3 regions of the Arthrobacter sp. Marseille-P9274 genome follow, and region 3 is predicted to be linked to each of the others. Evidence: riboswitches for the same ligand, from Rfam matches in the RefSeq annotation. Region 3 holds a riboswitch; each other region holds the start of a gene.
What was found. A riboswitch is a leader RNA that binds a small molecule or an ion and turns the genes downstream of it on or off. The one in region 3 is predicted to bind S-adenosylmethionine.
Positions count from the first base shown of each region.

Region 1: linked by a shared signal. The riboswitch ahead of OC550_RS17355 (methylenetetrahydrofolate reductase) and the one ahead of OC550_RS03670 (AmiS/UreI family transporter) in region 3 are both predicted to bind S-adenosylmethionine.
Region 2: linked by a shared signal. The riboswitch ahead of OC550_RS04315 (bifunctional o-acetylhomoserine/o-acetylserine sulfhydrylase) and the one ahead of OC550_RS03670 (AmiS/UreI family transporter) in region 3 are both predicted to bind S-adenosylmethionine.

Region 1 covers NZ_CAMPOV010000002.1:896,760-900,026, reverse strand. Annotated here, with positions in the region: gene metE (5-methyltetrahydropteroyltriglutamate--homocysteine S-methyltransferase) at 1-702, opposite strand, end outside; gene OC550_RS17355 (methylenetetrahydrofolate reductase) at 735-1,649, opposite strand; SAM riboswitch class I at 1,754-1,865, opposite strand; gene pgm (phosphoglucomutase (alpha-D-glucose-1,6-bisphosphate-dependent)) at 2,084-3,267, shown strand, end outside.
Region 2 covers NZ_CAMPOV010000001.1:957,428-960,694, reverse strand. Annotated here, with positions in the region: gene OC550_RS04320 (homoserine O-acetyltransferase) at 1-539, opposite strand, end outside; gene OC550_RS04315 (bifunctional o-acetylhomoserine/o-acetylserine sulfhydrylase) at 573-1,892, opposite strand; SAM riboswitch class IV at 1,961-2,075, opposite strand; gene OC550_RS04310 (VOC family protein) at 2,186-2,827, shown strand; gene OC550_RS04305 (hypothetical protein) at 3,017-3,267, shown strand, end outside.
Region 3 covers NZ_CAMPOV010000001.1:814,449-817,715, reverse strand. Annotated here, with positions in the region: gene OC550_RS03675 (ABC transporter substrate-binding protein) at 1-893, shown strand, start outside; SAM riboswitch class IV at 1,098-1,210, shown strand; gene OC550_RS03670 (AmiS/UreI family transporter) at 1,252-1,947, shown strand; gene OC550_RS03665 (acyl-CoA dehydrogenase family protein) at 1,990-3,240, shown strand.

The DNA.
Region 1 (3,267 bases), on a different contig from region 3:
GGGAGCGGCCAGCGCCGCGCCGGCGTCCGTGGAGAGGCCCGGCTCGTCGAGCTGCACCCACTCGGCGCCGGCCTCGGCCAGCTGGCCGAGGATCCCCACGTAGGCCGCGACGGCGTCGTCGATCCGGGTCAGCGGGTCGAAGCCCTCGGGCGCGCCGTCCTCCGCCTTGGCGAGCAGCAGGTAGGTCACCGGGCCCACGAGGACCGGCCGCAGCACGGCGCCGCGGTCCTTCTGCCGGCGGATGATCCCGGCCAACTGGTGAGCGACGGCGGCGAAGCGGGTTTCCGGGCCGATCTCCGGCACGAGGTAGTGGTAATTCGTGTCGAACCACTTGGTCAGCTCCAGGGGCGCGCGTTCGCCGTAGCCGCGGGCCAGCACGAAGGACGCTGCGGTGCCGACGCCGCCGTCGCTATCCGCGAGGTCCGCGAAACGGGACGGCAGCGCGCCGAGGGCGGCCGTGGTGTCGAGGACCTGGTCGTAGAGCGCGAAGTCGGCGGGAATGGAGGAATCGGCGGCGTCCAGGCCGAGCTGGACCAGGCGGCGGACGGTCCGGTCCTGGACCTTCCGGGCCTCGAAGAGCAGGCCGTCCTCGTCGAGCCTGCCGCTCCAGTGGGCTTCGAGGGCCTTCTTCAGTTCCCGGTTTGGGCCGATGCGCGGGTAGCCCAGGATGGTGGCGGCGGGGAAGGTGTTCTTGGCGGTCATGATGTTCTCCTGTCGGGCGGGTTTATGCGGGTTCAGGCGGGTACGGAAGCGGAAAGGGTGCGGGTGGAGGGCAGGTCGAGCGCCTCGACCACCTCGATGGAGGCGCGCGCATCGTTGAAGGTGTACAGGTGCACGCCGGGCGCCCCGGCATCGAAGGCGGCGCGGGCCAGCTCCGCGGCGGCGGCGACCCCGATCCGGCGCCGCTCGGCGTCCGAGGACGCCGTCTCGAGCCGGTGCAGCAGCGCCGGATCCGGGCGGACGCCGGTCATCACGGCCAGCCGCTCCAGCCGGCGCACGCTCGACATCGGGATGACCCCGGGAATGATCGGGATCGTCACGCCGGCCGCGCGGGCGGCGGCCACCAGGCGGACGTAGTGGGCCGGGTCGAAGTACACCTGGCTGATCGCGAAGTCGGCCCCCGAGCGTTCCTTCGAGACGAGCACCTCGACGTCGTGCTCGAAGGAAGGGGACTCCGGATGCCGGTTCGGGTAGGCGGCCACCCCGACGGCCATCCGGCCGCCGGCCAGTGTCGCGGAATGCCGGCACTCGACGCTGCGGATCAGTTCCACCAGGTAGCGCGCGAAGGGCAGGTCGCCGCGGAACGTCTCCGGGTCGGTTGGCAGATCCCCGCGCATCGCCAGCACGCCGCGCACGCCCAGCCCGACGAACTGGCACACCAGCAGCTCCAGGCTTTCGCGGGTCTCCCCGACGCAGGTCAGGTGTGCCAGCGGTCGCAGCCTGGTGGCGCCCACCAGATGCTCGATCAGCTGGATCGAGGCGCGGCGCCGTTCGGGCGTGCCGCTGTAGGTCACTGAAACGTAGTCGGGATGGGTGCCGCCAAGCTCCTCGATGGCCCGAAGCACCGTGGCTTCGGCCTGCGCGTTGGCGGGCGGATACAGCTCGTAGGACAACGACGGCGGGACGGCTGTCCGTGCTGCCAGGGTCATGTACGCTCCTCGGTCGTGCCGAGGGAGTGCGCCGCTGCGCTGCTGAAAGGACCAGCCGTTTTCCACGCCGGGCAGGTGAAGGCCCTGGTGGTGTCGCTGGCGCGTCTCCATCGGTCCTGGCGGTAGCACCGTTCCGGTCCGTCTCCTCTCGGAGGCTTACCCGGATGGTTGCTGCGGCGTCAACGAGCCAGATCTCTCGGCCGCTCTGGATGGCTAATGCGTCCACTCTAGGAAGCGACGGGCGTTGAAGGGCAAACCTGCACGGGATGCGTCGAAGTGTTGCTCCCCGGCACGGAATGTTTCGTCACGAACGGCAAGTCCGCCGTCATCCGGCGCAACATCGTCCGGCCGGGCCGACCGCCCGCCGTCGTAATGTTGTGAACTTCTGGTGACGGACCCGGTTCCCGGTCTGTGATGTTTGGCATGCTTGGGGCATGGCAAACCGTGCGGGCACAGTGGCCCAACCCAGCGACCTTGTTGACCTGACCGCGCTGCTCGACGCGTACTTCGACGTGAAGCCCGATCCGAAGGAGCCGACGCAGCGCGTGGCCTTCGGCACGTCCGGCCATCGCGGCAGCAGCCTGAAGGGTTCCTTCAACGAGGACCATATCGCCGCCATCACGCAGGCGATCGTGGAATACCGGGCCGGCCAGGGCATCGCCGGTCCGCTGTTCATGGGCAAGGACACCCATGCCCTCTCCGACCCGGCGCAGAACACGGCGCTGGAGGTCCTCGCCGCCAACGGCGTCACCGTCTGGGTGGATTCGAGGACCGGCTGGACCCCGACGCCGGCCGTCAGCCACGCCATCCTCAAGCACAACACCGCAAACCCGGACGGGCAGGGCGACGGCATCGTCATCACGCCCTCGCACAATCCCCCCGGGGACGGCGGCTTCAAGTACAACCCGCCGCACGGCGGCCCGGCGGATTCGGATGCCACGGGCTGGATCGCCAACCGCGCCAACGAGCTGCTCGAGTCGGGTCTGCGCGGGGTCAAACGGATCCCGCTCGGCCAGGCCCAGTTCTCAGGCGCCGTCGGGACCTATGACTTCCTCAGCAACTACGTGGACGATCTGCCGCAGGTGCTGGACCTGGAGGCCATCCGCAACGCCAGCGTCCGCATCGGCGCGGACCCGATGGGCGGTGCCTCGGTGGACTACTGGGGCGCGATCGGAGAGCGGCACAACCTGGACCTGACGGTGGTCAATTCGACAGTGGACCCGCAGTGGGCGTTCATGACGCTGGACTGGGACGAGAAGATCCGCATGGACTGCTCCTCGCCCTACGCCATGGCGTCGCTGATCGGCCGTTCCGCCGAGTTCGAGATTGCTACCGGGAACGACGCCGATGCGGACCGCCACGGGATCGTCACCCCGGATGCGGGGCTGATGAATCCGAACCATTACCTGGCGGTGGCGATCCAGTACCTCTACACGCACCGGCCGCAGTGGCCCGCGGGCGCGTCGGTGGGCAAGACGCTCGTCTCGTCCTCGATGATCGACCGCGTGGCGGCGGACCTCGGCCGCAAGCTGGTGGAGGTTCCCGTCGGCTTCAAGTGGTTCGTGCCCGGCCTGCTCTCCGGCGAGGGCGTCTTCGGCGGCGAGGAATCCGCCGGCGC
Region 2 (3,267 bases), 140 kb from region 3:
CAGGCAATCACGGCGCAGCGGGCTGTGCGCTCGGGATAGGTCGCGGCCCATTCGAGCGCCCGTGCCCCGCCCATGGATCCGCCGAGGACCGCGTGCCAGCGGCGGATGCCGAGCAGGTCCGCGAGACGGGCTTCGGCGTGGACCGAATCACGGACGGTGACCATCGGGAAGCGGGAGCCCCAGGGACGTCCGTCCGGTCCCGGCGATGCCGGGCCAGTGGATCCGTAGCAGCCGCCAACCATGTTGGCAGCCACCACGAAGTACCTGTCGGTATCGATGGTTGCCCCGGGGCCCACCAGCGCATCCCACCAGCCCGGCTCGTCGGAGACTCCACGGGCAACATGCGTGCTGCCGGTCAGGGCATGCTGGATGAGCACGGCATTGGAGGCATCCTCGTTCAGGGTGCCCCAGGTCTCGTAACCGAGGACGACCTCCGGCAGATAGCCGCCGGTCTCGAATTCCAGGGCTCCGATGGATGCGTGGCGCAAGATGCCGTCCGCTGCCGTGTTCAGCAATTCCTGTGGTTGCAGTGTTGTCAAAGTGATGCCCGTGATTCCTTCATCTCTAAGCGCCTAGGCTGCGCCCTTGGCCGCGCGGAAACCGGCTTCCAGGTCCGCGATGATGTCGTCGATGTGTTCAATGCCGACGGCGAGCCGGACGAGGCCCGGGGTGACGCCGGCGGCGGCCTGGGCCTCCGGCGACAGCTGCGCGTGCGTGGTCGACGCCGGGTGGATCACCAGCGAGCGTACGTCACCGACGTTAGCCACGTGCGAATGGAGTTCCAGTCCGTCGACGAAGCGCTTGCCGGCTTCGAGTCCGCCGGAGATCTCGAAGGCGATGATGGCCCCGGTTCCCTTCGGGCCGTACTTGCGGCCGCGGTCGTACCACGGGCTGGAAGGCAACCCCGCGTACGCAACGGACTCGACGGCGTCGTTCTTTTCCAACCACTGCGCCACCTGCTGCGCGTTGGAAACGTGCCGCTCCACGCGCAGGCTCAAGGTCTCCAGGCCCTGGGCGATGAGGAAGGCATTGAACGGTGCCACCGAGGAGCCCAGGTCGCGCAGCAGCTGGACGCGTGCCTTGAGGATGTAGGCGAGGTTCGCGCCGAGCGCGCCGCCGACGCCGAGGTCGCGGGCGAAGACCAGGCCGTTGTAGCTCTCGTCCGGGGTGTTGAAGCCCGGGAACCTCTCCGGGTCCTTGGCGAAGTCGAAGTTGCCCGAGTCCACGACGACGCCGGCGATGGCGCTGCCGTGGCCGCCCAGGTACTTGGTGGCGGAGTGCACGACGATGTCCGCGCCCCATTCGATCGGACGGATCAGGTACGGGGTGGACAGGGTGTTGTCGACGATCAGCGGCACGCCGGCCTCATGGGCGGCGGCGCTGACGCCCTCGATGTCCAGGACATCCTGGCGCGGGTTCGAGACGACTTCGCCGAAGAATGCCTTGGTGTTCGGCTGCACGGCCGCGCGCCACTGGTCCAGGTTGTCCGGGTCCGCCACGAAGGTCACCTGAATGCCGAACTTCCGCAGCGTGTTCTGGAACAGGTTGTAGGTGCCGCCGTAGAGGCTCGGGCTGGCAACGATGTGGTCTCCGGCCTCCGCCAAGTTCAGGATGGAGAACGTGGACGCGGCCTGGCCCGAGGACAACAGGAGCGCGCCGACGCCGCCTTCGAGGCTGGCGATGCGGGTTTCGACGGCTTCCTGCGTGGGGTTCCCGATGCGGGTGTAGATGGGCGCCAGCTCCTGCAGCGCAAAGCGGTCGGCCGCGCTGTCGGTGCTGGGGAAGACGAACGATGTGGTCTGGTAGATCGGCAGCGCCCGGGCTCCGGTTGCCGCATCCGGCTCCTGGCCGGCGTGGATCTGACGGGTTTCGAATGACCAGTTGTTGGACATAACTGCAACTCCCTCGCTGATATGAAGGGGTCAGCACTGCGGCCGCCGGTGGCGTGGCTGCAGGTTGCGACCCGCGCTTGCTTCGCGCCTGGTGGCGGAAACCAGGTCTTCACCCGGGGCACCCCACCGCGGTTGGAGGGTTGCCGGCCAGCAAGCCGGGGCTCGATGCTGGCACTCATGACCTGTATCAAGGTTCGGCGAAGGCCTGCGGATCGGCAAGTATGTGACGGCGTGTGAATGTAGCTTAGGCCACCCTAAGTCGAGAGGCACATCACAAAATGCCAAGATGAGTTATGCGTTTCGACCACGTTTCCTATGCATGTGAACCCGATGGCCTGGCTGCCACCACCGAGCGTATTGCCTCGGCCCTAGGCATCGAGGCAGTCAAGGGCGGGGTGCATCCCCGCTTCGGCACCCGGAACACGATCTTCCCCCTTGCCGACCACCACTATCTCGAGGTCGTCGAGGTGCTGGCCCACCCGGCGTCGGACAAGGCACCCTTCGGCCAGGCGGTGCGCGCCCGGTCCGAGGCCGGCGGCGGCTGGATGGGCTGGTGCGTTGAGGTCGACGACCTCGCGCCGTTCGAGGAAAGGCTGGGCCGGCATGCCGTCCCGGGCAATCGCAAGTTCCCCGACGGCCGGGAGCTGACCTGGCAGCAGATCGGCATCAAGGGCCTGATCGCGGACCCGCAGGTGCCGTACATGCTGCGCTGGGACGAGGGCACGGAAGACCTGCATCCGTCCAAGGCCTACGATGCGACCGCCAAGCTGATCGGCCTGACCATCGCCGGCTCCTCGGCGCGGGTGGCGGACTGGCTGGGCACGCCGGTGGACGCGCTCCTGGACGACATCAAGGTCGCCTGGACGGCACCGAACGGCACGCCGGGCATCATGTCCGTGCGCTTCGAGACCCCGAACGGCATCGTCGAGCTCTAGTTCCCGGCGCCCGCGCCCCTTTTCTGCCTGAGGCTCCGTTTTGGTTGCCTGCTCCGCTTCGAACTGGAGCGGAGCAACCAAAACGGAGCCTCTTGCATTCTGCCTACACAGGATCGCCGGGGCTCTCGGGATCCACAGACCCGGACATGACCATGCACCTACCGCTCTGTCTGGCGGCAGGCTGTGGGCATGCGACTCATCTATTCCCGAGACGTCGAAATAGCAGGCCAGGACCGGCATGCGCTGGCGGTCAAGGCCAGAATCGGAAAGCTCATTAGGCTCCGCCGCGGCGTGTATGCAGAGGCGGCGCCGTTCGAAGAACTGCCGTGGTGGGAGCAACAGCGGGTCCGCATCGACGCTGTTGTCGGGACCGGGAGGAGGGACCGGGCACTGATCCGGCAATCCGCCGCCGCTTTATGGGGCATTCCGGTAATCCGCCG
Region 3 (3,267 bases):
GGCTCCTGCTCGTCCTGGGCATGGTCGGCTGCAGCGCCAGTCCGTTCGAGGACGGACAAGCCAGCGCCGGGGCGGCCGGGTCCCAGGCGCCCTTGCTCGTGGGATCGGCGAATTTCCCGGAGAGCGAGACCCTCGCCGAGATCTATGCAGGGGCTTTGAACGCCGGAGGCCTTCCCGCGGCAACCAAACCGCGGATTGGCTCCCGCGAGGTCTACGCCCGGGCAGTGCAGGACGGCTCCATCGACCTGGTGCCCGATTACAGCGGCAATCTTCTGCGCTATCTGGACGAGGGCACCTCAGCGCGGAGCGCCGAAGAAGTGATGAAGGAACTGCCCGGAAAGCTGCCGAAGGGGCTTGCGGTACTGGAACCGGCTGCCGCGGAGGACAAAGACGCGCTCGTCGTCACGCAACAGACTGCGGACAAGCACGGACTGGAATCCCTCGAGGACCTGGGCAAAATCTGTGACCGTATTGCCCTCGGAATGCCGCCCGAGGCCCAGGAGCGTCCGCAGGGACTGTCGGGGCTTGAGGCAGTTTATGGATGTGTCCCGAAGGAGTTTGTCCCGTTTAGCGACGGCGGCGGGGCGCTGACGCTCCAGGCGCTGCTGGACGACCGGGTCCAGGCCGCCAACATCTTCACCACTTCCCCGTCGATCGCGGCGAACAGGCTGGTCGCGCTGAAGGACACCAAGGACCTCTTCGCGGCCCAGCAGGTGCTTCCCCTGATCCGCACCGACACCGTCGGCAGCGAGGCCAGGGACATCCTGAACAAGGTCTCGCAGGTACTGACCACTGAGGACCTCATGCAGCTCAACGAGCAGGTCTCCGGGGACGCGAAGCAGAACCCCCGTGACGCCGCAGCCGCCTGGCTCAAGGACAAGGGACTCGCCTGATTGGACGCCGCCGGCCGGCAGGGCCGCTGCAGTGAATGAAGTCCCGGCGAGACCGGCCGGCGCTCAGCTGCACTAGCGGACCGCGGGCCTACCTGGCAAGCCCCTGCAACCTTCACCCGCGCGGCGGGTAACAGGACGTGACCTTCCGTCATGTTCGCCGGAAACCGTTGCCGCCAGCCGCCGGCGCGGCATACCTTTGCAACAGATCACGAGTTCCAACGCGAAGCCCTGGCTGGTTGGACGGCAACCCTCTTCGTGGTGGGGTGCCCCAGGTGAAGATCCGGCCGGGCACAACCGTGTTCCGGCAAGCATCGAGCCGGCTCAAACGTGAGCCCTCCCGCACAGACGGAACCTCCCCATGTCCTTCATCTGCCTCATCCTCTCCGGCGTGGCACTGCTGACCAACGGTCTGGCCCTGCTCGGACGCATACCGCCGCGCGACAGCGGCACCCTGAACCTGCTCATCGGCGGCCTCCAGCTGATCCTGGCCACCCTGATTGCCGTGACCGCCGCGGGCGATCCGGCCGAGCTGCTCAGCGCCGCCGGTGTCGTCCTCTTCGGCCTGACCTACACGTACGTCGGCCTGAACTCGCTGTTCGACCTCGGCTCGGCCGGCGTCGGCTGGTTCTGCGTCCTCGTCGCCGCGCTCGCGGTGGTCTACGCGGTCTCCAACCTGGCCGCCGACCCGTTCTCCGCGGTGCTGTGGGCCAGCTGGGCCGTGCTGTGGACGCTGTTCTTCCTGCTCCTCGCCCTCGGCAAGTCCGCGCTCACCGCCTACACCGGCTGGGCCACCCTGCTCACCAGCCAACTAACGACGACGCTGCCCGCCCTTTTGGGGCTGAACGGTGCCTGGCCTTCGGGCTGGGGGAGTGCCGCGGCAGCCGCCGTCGTGATCGCCCTCCTGTTCACGGCCGCAAGGTTCCTGGCCCTGCGCACCGGCCGCGCCGCCGTCGTACTTCCCAACCCCGAACCCGCTCGGGCAGACAAGGTCCGCGCGTCCGCCGACGCTGAACTTCCGAAGCCCGTCCAGAAGCCGGCGCCCGCCGCCGTCTGACCCGCCAGACTTCCAAATTCCCGCAACAACGAAAGGCCCGTCATGACCTCCGTAACCACGCACACCACGCACGCCGCCGAGACCGACTACGAGACTCTTGCCAACCGCTTCCGCCCGATCTTCGCGCGCATCGCCGAGGGTGCCAGCGCCCGCGAGCAGGACCACCAGCTGCCGTTCGACCAAATCAAGGAGCTGACCAAGGCGGGCTTCGGCGCCGTGCGCGTTCCGGTGGCCGACGGCGGTGCCGGCGCCACCCTGCCGCAGCTGTTCCGCCTGCTGACCGAGCTCGCCGCCGCGGACTCGAACATCCCGCAGGCGCTGCGCGGCCACTTCGCCTTCGTCGAGGACCGGCTGGTCTCCTCCGGTCCGCAGCGCGCGGTCTGGCTGGAGCGCTTCGTGAACGGCGAGATCGCGGGCAACTCGTGGACCGAGGTCGGCAGCGTGAAGATCGGCGACGTCATCACCAAGGTCAGCCCGGACCCGGACTCGGCCACCGGCGGCTTCCGCGTCAACGGCACCAAGTACTACTCGACCGGCAGCATCTTCGCCGACTGGATCGACACCTTCGCCCAGCGCACGGACAACGACGTCAAGGTCATCGCCGTCGTCAATGCGCACCAGCCGGGCGTCACGCATTCCGACGACTGGGACGGCTTCGGCCAGCAGACCACCGGCTCCGGCACCAGCACCTTCAAGGACGCCGTGGTCGAGGCCGAGAACGTCATCGACTTCGACACCCGCTTCAAGTACCAGACCGCGTTCTACCAGGTCGTCCTGCTCGCCGTCCTCGCCGGCAGCATCAAGGCCGCCGAGCGCGACATCGCCACCGAAGTCCGCAACCGCACGCGCATCTTCTCGCACGGCAACGCCGACTCCTTCCGCGAGGATCCGCAGATCCTGCAGGTCATCGGCGAGGTCTCGGCCCGCGGCTACGCAGCCGAAGCCACCGTCGAGCGCGCCGCCCAGGCACTGCAGCGCGCGTACGAAGCCGCGTTCCTCGGCGACCTCGAGCGCGAAGAGCACCTCAACGACCTCGCCGAGCTCGAAAGCGCCCAGGCCCAGGTGGTCCTGACCGACCTCGCCACCCGCGCCACCTCGGACATCTTCGACGCGCTCTCCGCCTCGGGCACCAGCACGAAGAAGAACTTCGACCGGCACTGGCGCAACGCCCGCACGGCCGCGAACCACAACCCGTGGGTCTTCAAGGCGCGCATCATCGGCGACTACTCGGTCAACGGCACCGTCCCGCCGCGCGTCTGGGCCATCGGCGCCGGCCCCGGCGCCAAGAAGTAGGAACGGGGCCAAGAAGCAGCACCGGCG